DNA from 2 places in the Burkholderia sp. THE68 genome. Region 2 is predicted to be linked to the other one. Evidence: riboswitches for the same ligand, from Rfam matches in the RefSeq annotation. Region 2 holds a riboswitch; the other holds the start of a gene.
The links. A riboswitch is a leader RNA that binds a small molecule or an ion and turns the genes downstream of it on or off. The one in region 2 is predicted to bind manganese.
Positions count from the first base shown of each region.

Region 1: it holds a riboswitch for manganese, as region 2 does, so the genes downstream of both, mntP (manganese efflux pump MntP) here and BTHE68_RS00495 (sodium:calcium antiporter) in region 2, are expected to answer to the same signal.

Region 1 is NZ_AP022319.1:575,521-583,170, forward strand. It holds gene BTHE68_RS31175 (L-lactate permease) at 1-1,420, opposite strand, end outside; gene alr (alanine racemase) at 1,602-2,669, opposite strand; gene mntP (manganese efflux pump MntP) at 2,806-3,375, opposite strand; yybP-ykoY riboswitch at 3,384-3,554, opposite strand; gene BTHE68_RS31190 (ester cyclase) at 3,669-4,115, shown strand; gene BTHE68_RS31195 (hypothetical protein) at 4,112-4,585, opposite strand; gene BTHE68_RS37210 (hypothetical protein) at 4,770-4,904, shown strand; gene BTHE68_RS31200 (glucose/quinate/shikimate family membrane-bound PQQ-dependent dehydrogenase) at 4,915-7,419, opposite strand; gene BTHE68_RS31205 (hypothetical protein) at 7,575-7,650, opposite strand, start outside.
Region 2 is NZ_AP022315.1:97,484-105,133, reverse strand. It holds gene BTHE68_RS00510 (flagellin) at 1-566, shown strand, start outside; gene fliD (flagellar filament capping protein FliD) at 750-2,285, shown strand; gene fliT (flagellar protein FliT) at 2,308-2,607, shown strand; gene BTHE68_RS00495 (sodium:calcium antiporter) at 2,741-3,751, opposite strand; yybP-ykoY riboswitch at 3,843-4,018, opposite strand; gene BTHE68_RS00490 (ABC transporter substrate-binding protein) at 4,218-5,804, shown strand; gene BTHE68_RS00485 (MBL fold metallo-hydrolase) at 5,811-6,884, opposite strand; gene BTHE68_RS00480 (MerR family transcriptional regulator) at 6,990-7,412, shown strand; gene aceK (bifunctional isocitrate dehydrogenase kinase/phosphatase) at 7,445-7,650, shown strand, end outside.

The sequences.
Region 1 (7,650 bases), on a different replicon from region 2:
CGAGCACGGCGTCGGTGCCCGAGTAGCGCGTGAGAAAGCCGAGGCCCAGCACCTGTGCGATCACCAGCACGGGAATCTTCATGCGGCGCATGGTCTGCATGAAAGCGTCCTTCCATTGCACGGCGGACAGACGCAGCACGATGCCCGACAGCATCGCCGCTACGAACACGCCGGTGCCCGCCGCCGACAGCCAGTTGATCGTGAAGCGGGCCGCTTCCGCTTTGGCGTTGACGGGCGCGACTGGCGGCATCCGGTGCACGAGGTTGTGCAGCGCGGGCATATCCCAGACGGGCAAGGACAGCGTGCCTTTGAACGGCGAGCCGAGGAGCGTCGTCGAGAAGGTGACGCCGGCGAACACGTTGTTGAGGAATTTCTTGAATTCGGGCACGCCCCACAGTGCGCAACACGCGATCAGAATCACCCACGGCATCCACGCATATACGGTTTCGCCGACAGAATATTTGTACTTCCACTCCGACTTGTCGGTCGCGACCGTGGCCGTGCTCTTGCCCTGCCGGGCGAGCGCCTCACGCTCGGACCTGAGCAGAAAGCGCGTCTTCGGATGCCAGACGAAACGCAGGAACAGCGCCGTGCAGATCACTGAGAACACGCCCGACACCACGTCGGTCATCAGGTGGAGCGCGTGACTTCCGGACGCATAGAACTGCATCAGCGCGAACGATGCGCCTGCGCACAGCATCGCCGGCCAGACTTCGAAGACTTCCTTCCACGAGCCGCCCTCCATTTTCACGAAGGTCGCGACGAGCCAGAACGGCACGAGCAGCGATACGAACGGCAACTGGTGGCCGGCCATCGCGGAGAGCGTGAGCTGGTCGAGCTCGCTCACGGCGGCGAGCGTGACGATCGGCGTGCCGATCGCGCCCCACGCAACGGGCGCCGTATTCGCGAGCAGGTTGAGCACGGCGGACTGGAACGGCCTGAAGCCGAGCCCGACCATCACCGCGCCGGCGATCGCCACGGGCGTGCCGAATCCCGACGTGCCTTCGATGATCGCGCCGAATGAAAACGCGATCAGCACGCATTGCAGCCGGCGATCGAACGAGATGTGGACGATCGATTCCTTGACGATCTCGAACTTGCCGGTGACGACGCTCATCGTGTAAAGGAACATCGCGGCCAGCACGATCCAGATGATGCCGAGAAAGCCCGACAGCGAGCCGAGCGCGAACGCCGACACCGCCGAGGCGACCGGCATCCGGAACACGAGACATGACACGATGAACGCGGCGATCACGCCGAACAACGCCGCATAAGGCGCCGAAATACCGAGATGCACGTTGCCCTGCGAATCGCGATGGCGATGCAGCGCGATGAAATAGAGCAGCGTCAGAATGGGGATTGCCGCGACGATCGTCGAAAGGAATGCGTTGCCCAACGGGTTGTAGGTCTGCTGGTACATGTCGTTTCCTTTTTGATCCTAGGATTCGAACTTTGCCCGCAGTCCGGACGAGACTTCACGCCGCCGGGACGTGCGAGCACCCGGGCAACAAAAACGCGTTCCTTACAGATTTACTACCGATCCTTTGAGGTATAGCGGGGGGAAGGGTCGAATGCAAGTTTTGCGGCGGCCTGATGAAAGGTCAGGCGATCGTCACCGGCACGCGGCGCGCGAGCGCGCACATCAGCTCGTAGCCGATGGTGCCGGACGGCTCGGCAACTTCATCGACCCTGACGTGCTCGCCCCACAGCTCTACGGCCGAACCGATGCCCGCCGCAGGACACGGCGTGAGATCGACAGTGAGCATGTCCATCGACACGCGCCCGACGATACGCGTGCGCGCGCCATCCACCCTCACCGGCGTGCCGGTCGGCGCATGGCGCGGATAGCCGTCCGCGTAGCCGCATGCAACCACGCCGATCCTCATCGCGCGATCCGCCGTGAAGGTGCGGCCATAGCCGATGGTCTCGCCCGCGTCGAGCGTCTGCACGCCGATGATGCGACTTTCGAGCGTCATCCCGGCGCGCAGCGGGATGCCTTCGAGATGCCGCGCGCAGCCCGTCGGCGACGCGCCGTAGAGGATCGTGCCGGGCCGCACCCAGTCGCGGTGCGCGCGCGGATGCCACAGCACCGCCGCCGAATTCGACAGCGAGCGCGTGCCGGGCAGATTGCGCGTGGCGGCGTCGAATTCGTCGATCTGCCAGTCGATTGCGCCATCGTCCGCGTTGGCGAAGTGGCTCATCAGGCCGATCGAGCCGATCGCCTCGATGTCCGACGCGCGCCTGTACGCGCCTTCGAACGCGCCAGGCCGATAACCGAGCCGGTTCATGCCCGAGTTCATCTTCAGTTGAATGTCGATGCGCTCGCGCGGCCGCGCCGCCTTAAGCAATGCGAGCTGGTCGTCACAATGAACCGTGACGGTGAGGCGATGACGGTCCGCCGTCTCCACGTCCGCAGGCTCGAAAATGCCCTCGAGCAATAGGATCGGCTTCGTCCAGCCGAGTTCGCGCACGCGCACGGCTTCGTCGAGATCGAGCAGCGCGATGCCGTCCGCGTCGGCGAGCGCCGGATAGATGCGCTCGATGCCGTGACCGTACGCATTCGCCTTGATCACGGACCAGACGCGCGAGGACGGCGCCGTGCGTTTGACGAGCTGAAGATTCTGACGAATGGCGTCGAGATGAATGCGCGCGGAAATCGGACGTGGCATGACGTGCTGGATTCAGGGTTGAAGGCAGTGGAATGATGAATCGTATCGACCAGAAGGCAGTTGTTGTTATTTTATTTATGCCGATTTTTAGTCGATTCGCCTGAGCACTCCACGGCCTTCCGGCGCGCGCGCAGGCTCAGCTCAGATAGCCCAGATGCTCCGCGAGGATGACGCTGCCGACGCCGATCAGGATCAGCCCGCCGACGATCTCCGCCCGCTTGCCGATGGTCGCGCCGACCAGCCGCCCGACCATCACGCCGATCGTCACCATCAGCATGGTCGCGAAGCCGATCGTGGCGGCGGTCGAGAAGATATCGACATCGATGAACGCGAGGCCCGCGCCGACCGCCATCGCATCGATGCTGGTCGCGAAGCCGGTGAGCGCGAGCACCCAGAACGAATGCGAGTTGGGCTTTTCCTCTTCGTGGTCCACGCTGCCGAAGCCTTCGCGGATCATGCGCGCGCCGAGCAGACCCAGCAGGCCGAACGCGATCCAGTGATCCCAGGCCGTCACGTACTGCGCGGCCGCCCTGCCGAGCGCCCAGCCGACGAGCGGCGTCAGCGCTTCGATCACGCCGAAGATCACGCCGGTCTTCAGCGCTTCCGTGATGCGGGGTTTGTGCAGCGTCGCGCCCTTGCCGACAGCGGCGGCGAAGGCATCGGTGGACATGGCGAAGGCCAGAAAAATGGTGGAAGCGAGATTCATCGGGTAGCGCTCTGGTCGGGCAAGACGGAACGACAGAACGCGCGCCCGACCGGTCGCGCATTCCGTCGATGGTCTTGCCAACCTGTGATGGCTGCCCATGCCACGGTCCGAACGACCGAGCGTGTTGACATGGGCGCTTTTCCGGGCGGAAAAGCCGGCTACTCCCCAGCGAAGAAGTGAGAGATTAACACGGCCTGGCGACCGTTCCTGCGTTTGCGCGACTGCTTGGGGTACAGTGAGTGCGCTATGTCGCCGTTCCCACCTCATGCAGACCGCACCGTGTAGGAGGCACCATGCAGCCCGCCCACCTGACTCAATCGGCCGCGCGCGAAGCGGTCGAGCGTCTCTACCGCGCGTTTTCCACCAAGGACGTCGCGCTCCTGCGGCAAGCCGTCACGCCCGACTGGCAATACCTTCCCGAGCCGCCCGGACAGTCGCACGGACCCGATCAGATGATCCCGATCTTCGAAGACCTCGCAACCGCGCTGCCCGACATGCGTATCGAGATTCTCGACATGCTGACGCAGGACGATCGCGTCGGCGTCCGCGCGGAAGTGAGCGGCACGCAATCGGGCCCGTTGATGGGTATCGCCGCGACGAAGAAGCCGATTCGCTTCGCGATCCACTCGTTTCATGAAATACGCGACGGCCGGGTGTCCAAAACCTGGCATCTCGAAGACTGGCTGAGCGTGTTCCGGCAGCTCGACGCCGTCCCGCCGAAGATGAATCCGCCGGTCTAGGCGCGGCGCATGCCGGGCCGCGCGCGCATCGGAGCATTCACGCGCAGGACATGCTCCACGCACAGTCCGACGAGCGTCGCGTCGAGCCGCTCCAGTTCGCGCGCCGCCTCACGCAAGGCGGGCGCATCGGTGCCGAAGGAATCGAAGAACAGCAATTCGCGCTGACGCGCCGCCACGCGCGCCGCCTGCACGGCCGCGCTCAATTCCCGCATGCGCGCAAATCCCGCCGCACGCGCCTTTTTCTCCAGCAGGCCGACGAGCGCTTCGAACGCACGCGGCTCGTTGCGCGTGGAGCGCGTTCGGGCGTCGTCGAATAACGAAAGAAAGCGCAGCACGCTACCCTGCAGCCGCCGATGCGCGTCCACGAGATCGCGCAACGACTCGGCGCGCTCGTGATCGTGCGCCGCCTTCAGGGTGGTGATGGTCGCGCCGTAGCCGCTCTCGGAGATGTCGATGGATGGTGTAAGCATGGTGCCGGGAAAATCGGTTCGCTATATACTCATGAATATAACGCATCCCGTTTCCCGCGGACTAGGCGGTTCGTCGTTTCGCGCGCGCTGCCTAGCGATTTCCGAAAAGTAAATTGTTGCAGCGCGTCAACTGTGCTAACCTAGGGTTATTACCTAGTTAGTTACCCCTAGTACGGAACACACCATGGGAATCATCGCCGCCACCCCGATCGCACTCGTTTCCTTTATCGCCACCAAGCTGCGCAACGCCGCTCGCGACGCCTTCAAGACGCGCGCCAAGGTCAGCGCGCTGATGGCCGAAGCGTATCGTCGCACGTAACCTCGAAGCCTCATTGCAGCGTATAGGCGATCACGTAATCGCCTGCTTTCGTGCCGAGCGAGCCATGGCCGCCCGCCGTCACGAGCAAGTACTGCTTGCCGCTGGCATCGGCGTAGCTCATCGGCGTGGACTGACCGCCCGCCGGCAGCCGCGCTTCCCATAGCTTCCTGCCGTCGCGCACGTCGTACGCGCGCACGTACTGGTCGAGCGTGCCCGTCAGAAACGCCACGCCGCCCGCCGTCACGATGGTGCCGCCCAGACTCGGCACGCCGAGCGGCATCGGAATGGGTAGCGGCGCGCTGTCGACGATCGTACCGTTCTTGTGCATCCACGCGATCTTGTTCGTGCGCAGATCGACGCCCGCCATATAGCCCCACGGCGGCGCCTGGCACGGAATGCCCAGCGGCGACAGGAATGCGCTGATCTCATAGGCATACGGCGTGCCGCGCGCCTGCTTGATCCCGCTCGTCTCGCTCGTGCTGGTAGCGCCTTCCTGTAGCTTTTCGCGCGGAATCAGCTTCGACGTGAACGCCATCCAATCCGGATTCGCGATCAGAATCTGCCGCACCGGATCGACGGAAATTCCGCCCCAGTCGAACACGCCGAAGTTGCCCGGGAACACCAGCGTGCCCTGCTCGGACGGCGGCGTGAACGGTCCGTCGTAGCGCAGGCTCCTGAACTTGATGCGGCACCAGAGCTGGTCAAACGGCGTCGTGCCCCACATGTCCGCTTCCGTCACGCGGGGCGGATTGAAATTGAGCGCGGAGACCGCCTGAGTCGGCGCGGTGTGGTCGCCCTTCGCCGCGCCTTGCGGCACCGGCACCTCGTTGATCGGCACGATCGGCTGCCCCGTCTCGCGATTCAGCACATAGATGCTGCCCTGTTTCGTCGATGCGATCACCGCCGGCTGCATGCCCTGCGCCGTCTGCAAATCGACGAGCGTCGGCTGCCCGCCGACATCCATGTCCCACAGATCGTGATGCGTAAACTGACGGTTCCAGCGCAGCTTGCCCGTCGCGGCGTCGAGCGCGACGAGGCCCGCCGCGAACTTTTCCGCCTGCGGCGTGCGCTCGCCGCCCCATTGATCCGGCGTCTGATTGCCCATCGGCAGATAAATCATGCCGCGCTTTTCATCGACGCTGAACATCGACCACATGTTCGGCGAATTGCGCACGTAGGTGCCGCCCGGCGCGATCGGCTCGGTGGCGTCCGGATTGCCCGGGTCCCAGTTCCAGACGAGATGGCCGTCGTTCACGTCGAACGCGCGGATCACGCCCGAAGGCTCATTGTTCGATTCGTTGTCGGTGACATGCCCGCCGACGATCACCAGATTGCGAAACACCGCCGGCGGCGACGTCGAGTAATAGCCGCCCGGCGTGAACGGGCCGATGTTCGCGCGCAGATCGATCGCGCCGTTCTTGCCGAAGCTCGCGCACGGCTTGCCGGTTTCCGCATCGAGCGCGATCAGGCGGGCGTCGGCAGTCGGAAGGAACAGACGGCGCGGACATTCGGCGAGCGCGGTGGTTTGCGCGGGCGTCTGCACGGGCGCGGCGGGCTCGGAAGCGGCTTGCGGTTCGGAAGCCGCAACCGCTTCGCTCGCCTGAGCAGGCGCGGACGCGGCCACCGCCTCCGACGCCACGGCGGCAGGCATCGCATGCACGGCGGCATCGTAATAAGCGACGCCCCGGCACGTCATGTGTTCCCAATGCTTGAACCCGATCGGGCTCTGAATCTGCGGATCGAAACGCCACTTCTCCTTACCGCTCGTCGCATCGAGCGCGATCACCTTGCTATGCGGCGTGCACAGGAAAATCGTGTCGCCGACCTTGACTGGCGTGTTCTCGTCGGTGGTTTCGGTGGGATCGCCGGGGCCGGGCATGTCGCCGGTGCGGAAGGTCCACGCCACTTTCAACTGATGCGCGTTCTCCGGCGTGATCTGTGCGAGCGGCGCGTAGCGCTGCGCCAGTGGCGATCCGCCATAGTCGGTCCAGTCGCCCGGCTGGCGTCCGGTCGCGGCGTTGGCATCGGCCTGATTCGCGTCGGCGGCCACGTTCACGTCGATACGGCCGGGCCGGTCATGCGGATCGTGAAAATACGTGCCGGCGCCGAGCAGCAGCGCAAGAACGATTGCAGCCGCGAGCGGCGTGCGCGCGGCGCGTGCAGTGGACGGCGGTCCGAACAGCGCGCCGCGATGCACGAATGGAATCAGCAGCCAGAGCGCGAGCAGCACCCAGATCCACAAGCGCGGCATCAATTGCCAGAAATCGAAGCGCACTTCGAAGACGGCCCAGACCGTCGATCCGAACAGCACGAGCGCGAACAACAGAAGCGCGGAGCGTCGCCGGATCAGCAGCAAAAGCCCCGTCAGGACGATGGCCGCGCCCGCGATCGCGTAGTACCACGATCCTTTCACCGTCACGAGATACGCGCCGCCCGCCGCCAGCAGCGCGCCGAGCATGATGAACACGATGGCCGTAAAGAACGTGAGCGGATGAAGTCTTCCGTTGCCAGCCATGCTGAAACCCTCCGTGACGATGAATGGCGGAACACGGCCGCGGGCGGTCGTGGTTCGGGCACTGTCGCGTCGTGGGAGAGAGCAATCGTTGTGCCGTTCGGCGGGAGTAAAGCGTGCGAGGAGTGCTTACAAATGACTTTCCCGCGATTCAGCGATCAAAGCGCCCGCGGCCAGAGCCCGCCTGGCAGGCTCACGGGAATCACGCCGGCGACGAACGCCGCCTTCAGATCG
Region 2 (7,650 bases):
ACGCAACGGGTGCGGCAACGACCGGCACGGCAGCGATCACGACGATCAACGTGCTTGCCGACGGCAAGGGCGGCTTCACGTACACGGACCAGAACAACCAGGCGATCTCGTCCGGCGTGGCAACCGCCTCGGAACTTTCCGTGACGGCTGCTTCGGGCACGACCGCTGGTTCGATCGCGTTCAAGACGCCGACGGCAGCAACGGCCGCGCAAACCACGCAGCTCGCGTCGCTCAACTCGAACAACAAGCCGCCGCTCGTTTCGGCAATCGACATCAGCACGACCGATGGCGCGAACGGCGCGATCGAAGCAATCGACAACGCACTGAACTCGGTGAACAGCATCCAGGCTAACCTGGGCGCCGCGCAAAATCGCTTCACGTCGATTGCAGCAACGCAGACGCAACAGGCGACGAACCTGTCCTCGGCGCAATCGCAGGTCACCGACGCGAACTTCGCACAGGAAACCGCGAATCTGTCGAAGGCTCAAGTGCTGCAACAAGCTGGTATCTCGGTGCTGGCTCAAGCGAACTCGATGCCCCAGCAGGTTCTGAAGCTCCTCGGCTAAGCATCGCCGGCAGCGCAGCAAGCGGCGCGCGTTCTCAGTACGATGCGCGCCGGATGTAACAGTAGTCGCAACAGAAACATCGCAGTCAGCGCCCGGGGAGCTCGTCTCCCTGTGCGCGTTTCCGGGAGATGACGACTCCCGCCCCATTCGAACGATCGCGAACACGCAACGACCGGAGTACACATGACCACCGTAGCAACGACAACGGGTTCCACTGTCGATCCGACGAGCGCCGTACAGCAGGCCGCACAGTCGATCATCAGCGGATCCACGAATTCGACGATGGACGTGAATTCGCTCGTCAGCGCGATCGTCAACGCGAAGGTCGCAGGCCAGACCGACGCGCTCAACAGCAAGAAAACCGCTGACAACACCCAGCTCACCGCGATCGGCACGCTGAAGTCCGTGCTTTCGCTGCTGCAGAGTTCGATCGCGAACCTCGCCAACGGCAAGATGCTGGGTTCGTTCACCGCCACCGCCGACGGCAAGGGCCTTACTGGCAGCGCCGACACCACCGCGGTCGCGGGCAGCTACGCGGTGAAGGTGACCAATATCGCGTCGGCTCAATCGCTCACGTCCGGCGTGTTTTCGAAGACCGACAATCTCGGCACCGGTTCGATCACGCTGACGGTCGGCGGCAAAGCGAGCACGATCAAGCTCGACAGCAGCAACAACACACTGCCGGGCATCGTGTCCGCCATCAATTCGGCGTCCGACAACCCCGGCGTCACGGCGACCATCGTCAACGGCACGGATGGCGCGCACCTCGTGCTGCGCTCCTCGTCGACGGGACTTTCCAATGCAATCAACATATCCGTCAACGCGGATGACAGCAGCTCGGCGATCAACAAGCTCGCGGTGACGTCGTCGACCACGACGACCGATCCCGATCCGAGCGATTCGACCAAGACCATCACCGTTCCCGAGCACACGACGATCGACGCCACGAATGGCTGGACCCAGTCGAGCGCGGGCGTGGACTCGCATCTGACCATCGCGGGGACGCCGGTCACGAGCGCCAGCAACACCGTCAAGGAAGCCGTCACGGGCGTCTCCATGACGCTCACGGCGGATTCCGTCGGCACCACGCAGACGCTTACGATCGGTCAGGACATCGACGGCCAGAAGACGACCATCGACGCGTTCGTCACCGCGTATAACAACTTCATCAGCACGGCCTCGTCGCTGACCTCGTTCGATTCCACGCAGGCGGCAGGCTCGCAGGGCGGCGTGCTGCTCGGCGACTCGATGATGAACACGATCAAGAACACGATCGCGAGCACGATCAGCAAGGCGATCGGATCGGGCACGGGCAAGGTCAACCTCGCGTCGATCGGCATCGCGCTGCAACCCGACGGCTCGCTCAAGACCGACGAAACCGCGCTCACCGATGCGCTCACGAACGGTTCGAACAAGGTCGCGTCGCTGTTCAATTCGACCGACGGCGTGGCCGCGCAACTCAACAACAGCCTGACGTCGTTTCTCGCGACGGGCGGCATCATCGACACGCGCACGACCGCGCTCAATGCCGATCTGAAGAGCATCGCGGATCAGCAGACGCAACTCACCAGTTATACGCAGCAACTGACGACGTCGTATAACCAGCAGTTCACGGCGCTGAATACGCTCATGTCGTCGATGGCGACTCAGGGCAGCTACCTGACGGCGCTGTTCGGCGGCACCAACAGCGCGGGTGCGCTGGCCACGAACGCCAAGTAACGCGCAGGCATTGGAACCCACCATGAACCAGAATGAATTGATTCAGAACGCCTGGGCGTTGACCGAAGCTATCGAAGAAGCGGTCGGCAAGGAAGACTGGGCGCGGGCGGCTGATCTCACGCAGGCGCGCGCGCCGCTGGTGATGGCGCTCGAGGCCGAGCAGCCGGCGGACGCGCTTGCGGTCATCCGCAAGATTCAGGCAAGCATCGATGCGGTCGCCGCGCGTGCTGGGACGGCGCAGGTGGCGCTTTCGACGACGTATCGGCGCTCGATGGATGGGGCGAAAGCTGCGAGCCGGTATCAGCAGGCGGCGCGGTTCTAAAGTTTCCTCATTTCGCGCCGATAACCTTTATAAGAACAACAAGAACAACGCGCCGGTTTTCGCGGCGCGCTGCTTCGCTCTTCGATGCCCGCCTTGGCGGGCATTTTGTTTTGCGGGGACGGCTGGAGCGGTTTCACCGCCCAAGCGTCAACACGAGATAAGCCGCATACAACACGCCATTCCCGAGCAACGCCCAGAGCACGACGCCATTCGGCTTCGCATTGAATCTGAGCCACGCCGCCGCCGCTAGCGTGATCAACACGCCCGTCAGCACTTCGACCCGCGGCTCCCAGGGCGTCAACATGATGCCGATCCCCGGCAGCAGCGTGCCCTGAAACACCATCGCCCCGGTGATATTCCCGAACGCCAGCGTGTCCTTCCCTCTGCGCGCCCACAGAATGCTGTTCACCTTCTCGGGCAGTTCGGTGGCAATCGGAATGATGATGAGCGACAGCAACAGCGCCGAAATTCCGAGCGCATGCGACACGCCCTCGACGCCGTGAATGAACCCCTTCGCGCCGCCGACCAGCAACACGATGCCGACGAGAAACTGCAGCATGATCGTGCCGAACGTGGTCTTCAAACCGAGGCGCGACGCGAACAACGCCTCGGGCGCCTCCGTCCCGTGCCCGCCCTCGACGAGCTTCGCCGAAGCCTTGAACGTCGAAATCACATACACGACATAAAGCGCGACGAGCCCCGCCGCGAACAACGCGCGCACCTGCCACGCATGATGCGGCACGAACATCGCCGCACAGGCAATCAGGAACGCGAACAGGAAGAAGTTGAGATCGCGCACGAATCCGCTACGCTCCGGCATGATCCTGCCGTTCAAACCACGCGACTTGAGAATCGCGACCGTCATCAGGCAAGTGGAAAGCGTCGCGAGCATCAGCGGCGCGCCGAGAATCGCCCCAACGCCGATTTCCTCGTTGACCGCACGGCTCGGCGTGCCGCCAAGCAGCGCGATGATCGGCACCGTCGTTTCCGGCAAAGCCGTGCCGACCGCCGCGAACAGTGACCCGGTCACGCCTTCGGAAATGCCGAGCCGCTCGCCGAGATGTTCCAGCGCATTCGTGAATAGCTCCGACGCGATCAGAATGATCACGAGCATCAGCGCGAGTTCGACAAAGAGCATCGTCATGCGGCACCTCGCATCGATGAATGCGACGGGCGCGCAAGCGTGCGCGAAAGACGGGGAGGATGTTTTAGTTGTGGGGACACGATGATTCCACGGCCGGACGTCAAGCGAACCACGATGCGCCACGCGCCGTCCGACCAAGAACGACATAGCGCATCGATGGTCTCGCCAAACCGTTCCGGTCGAACGCGCCACGGCAGCAGGGCCGAGGATGTTGACGCGTTCTCCTTCGCACGCGAAGGAAGGCTACTCCCCAAAGACGGCGCAAGTTTAGCCTGATGCGGCCGGTTTCGGCAAGCCGCGCGCACGCGAGGCAAAGTGTCATGAATAAGCGTATGCCGATCGAATCGTTGTCGGCGGCGCGGGCATTCGCTAATCTAGCCGCGCCGGGCGCGCCGCTTGCTCCGCGCCCCAGCGATTCGCAAACAACAATGAAACGCAGTGTGACCACGAGGTCACGGGAGATCTCATGCGCCTGAAACTCTTCGCCGCAGCCGCCATGCTCGCCGCGCCGATGCTCGCGATGTCCAAGCCGCTCACCGTCTGCACCGAATCGAGCCCGGACGGCTTCGACGTCGTGCAGTTCAATTCGCTCGTGACGACCAACGCGTCGGCGGACGTCATCTTCAACACGCTCGTCTCCTACGACGAAGCCGCCAAAAAAGTCGTGCCCTCGCTCGCGGAAAAGTGGGACGTGAGCAGCGACGGGCTGAGCTACACCTTCCATCTGCGCCCGAACGTCCAGTTCCAGACGACCGATTACTTCAAGCCGACACACGCGCTCAACGCTGACGACGTCGTGTTCACGTTCGAGCGCATGCTGTCCGACAGCAATCCGTGGCACAAGATCGCCGGCGCAAGCGGCTTTCCGCACGCCCAGTCGATGGGCCTCGTGAAGCTCATCAAAGCCGTCACGAAAGTCGATGACCAGACCGTGAAGTTCGAACTCAACGAGCCGAACGCGACCTTCGTGCCGATCCTCACGATGGGTTTCGCATCGATCTATTCGTCGGAGTATGCGGACAAGCTGCTCAAGGCGAATCAGCAGGTCGATCTGAACAGCAAGCCGATCGGCACCGGTCCGTTCGTGCTGAAGAGCTACACGAAGGACTCGGTGATCCGCTACGACGTCAATCCGTCCTACTGGGGCCCGAAACCGAAGGTCGACCGCCTGATCTACGCGATCACGCCCGATGCGTCCGTGCGCGCGCAGAAGATCAAGGCGGGCGAATGCCAGATCGCGCTGTCGCCGAAGCCGCAGGACGTGCTCGATGCGAAGAAGGACAAGTCGCTCAAGGTCAGCGAGGCGCCCGCGTTCATGACGGCGTTCGTCGCGCTCAACACGCAGAAAAAGCCACTCGACAATCCGAAGGTGCGTCAGGCGATCAACATGGCGTTCGATCGCACGACCTATATGAAGACCGTGTTCGAGAACACCGCGACGGCCGCCGTGAATCCGTATCCGCCGAATACATGGAGCTATGACAAGAACGTCGCGGCGTACAGGTATTCATCGGCCGACGCGAAGAAGCTGCTCGCCGACGCAGGCTTTCCCGACGGCTTCGAAACGACGATCTGGGTGCGTCCGAACGGCAGCGTGCTGAATCCGAATCCGAAAGCGGGCGCCGAGTTGCTGCAGGCCGATCTCGCGAAGATCGGCGTGAAGGCGCAGGTGAAGGTGATCGAATGGGGCGAGCTGATCAAGCAGGCGAAGCAGGGTCAACACGACATGCTGTTCATGGGCTGGGCGGGCGATAACGGCGACCCGGACAACTACATGTCGCCGCTTTTCAGTTGCAACGCGGTGAAGTCGGGCATCAACTTCGCGCGCTATTGCGACCCGCAACTCGACAAGCTCATCGCCGATGGCAAGTCGACGGCCGATGTCGCGAAACGCACGAAGTCGTATGTCGACGCGCAGAAGATCATCCACGATCAGGCGCTGTGGATTCCGCTCGTCTATCCGACGGCGGCGGCGCTCACGCGCGCGAACGTCAGCGGTTACAGCGTGAGTCCGTTCGGGCGCGTGAACTTCGGCGGCGCATCGGTGCAGTGAACGAAGTCAGGCCGGCGCAAAGCGCATCACGCCATCGTCGCCGGCCTGACGCTTGAACGTGCCATCGAGCCAAAGCAGATTCAGATGCGCGAGCGCTTCGCCGAGCGCGAATGTCATCTGATGAATGTCGAGTTTGCGTTTGAACATGATCGGCACGATATCGGCGGCGCTGCAGGGCTTCTGCGCGCACGCCTCGCGCACTTCCGCCAGCCGCGCGCGATGATGCTCGCGCAATTGCCCGATGCGCGTCTGCACGCCGCGAAACGGCTTGCCGTGCGAAGGCAGCGCGAGCGTATCGGCAGGCATCGATTCGTAGCGGCCGAGCGATTCGAGATAGAGCGCGAGCGGATTGCCTTCCGGCTCGACAGCGAACACCGAGACGTTCGTCGAGATGCGCGGCAACACCATGTCGCCGGAGATGAGCAGTTTGTCGGCGGCGCAGAAAAGCGCGCTGTGTTCCGGCGAGTGGCCGTAACCCGACACCACTTCCCAATCCCGCGCGCCGATGCGGATCACATCGCCATCGCGGATGCGCCGGTATTCGGCGGGCATCGACGGCACGAGCGTCGGGTAATAGCTGTCGCGCTTGCGCAATGCATCGAGCGACGCTTCGTCGGTCAGGCCGTGCGACGCGAAATGCGCCGCCGCGCGCTCGCCGCCCGCGTTCGAGCCGTCGCCCGCGGCCATCACGCGGCCCATCGCGTATTCGCCGAGTGAAATCCACAGGCGCACGTTCCAGCGCGCCTGGTCGCCGCCCTTGCAGATCCAGTCGGCCAGGCCCAGATGGTCCGGATGGCAATGCGTGACGATTACGCGCAGCACCGGCAGGCCGTCGAGCACGCTGTCGAACACGCGCTCCCAGTTGGCGCGGATCGTGTCGCTCGAAATGCCGCAATCGACGACGGTCCAGCCCTTCACGCCGTCGATCTCGTCGGCAAGCAGCCAGAGGTTGATGTGATCGAGCGCGAACGGCAGCGGCATGCGCAGCCAGAACACGCCCGGCGCCACTTCCCTGACGCCGCCCGGTTCGGGCAACGCGTCCGCGAAAACATAATCGAGCTGGTGTTCGAGTGCGTTCATTCGGTGCCTGTCTCCGGGTTTGCGCCGCGTTGCAATTTGGCGAAGTTGACGATAACGTAAACGTCCATTCTAACGTTGCGCGCGCATTTGCGCTGCCGGCCGGCAATGACTCAACCGACGCATTACACGATTACCGAACTGGCGCGCGAGTTCGACATCACGCCGCGCGCGATTCGCTTCTATGAAGATCAGGGTCTGCTCGCGCCGAAACGCGCGGGCGCGAACGGTCTGCGGCGCGTGTATTCGCCGCGCGACCGCACGCGGCTGAAGCTCACGCTGCGCGGCAAGCGGCTCGGCTTCACGCTGTCGGAAATCCGCACGCTGCTCGATCTCTATGATTCGCCGACCGGCTCGGCCACGCAACTGCAGGCTTTCGTCGATACGATCGCCGCGCATCGCGAAGTGCTCGAACGTCAGCTGGAAGACCTGAACACCACGCTCGCCGAACTCGCCGCGTATGAGGAACAGGGCCGCGCGCTGATCGCCGCGGGCACGGACAAGCGCGTCCGCAAACCCAAAGCGGCATGACGTGACTTCCCCACACGAAGCGCAGGGTCGACATGAATCACTTTCCCAAGCTGCTCTCGTCGCAAATCGGCTTCGACGTCGCCAAGACGATACTCGAAGGCTTCGAGCATCATTACCGCGTGTTCCGCGAAGCCGCGATCGAGGCGAAGGCGCTGTTCGAGCACAGCGAATGGCTCGCGCTGCAGCAACTCGCGCGCGACCGCATCACGTCGTATGACGATCGCGTCGAGGAATGCGT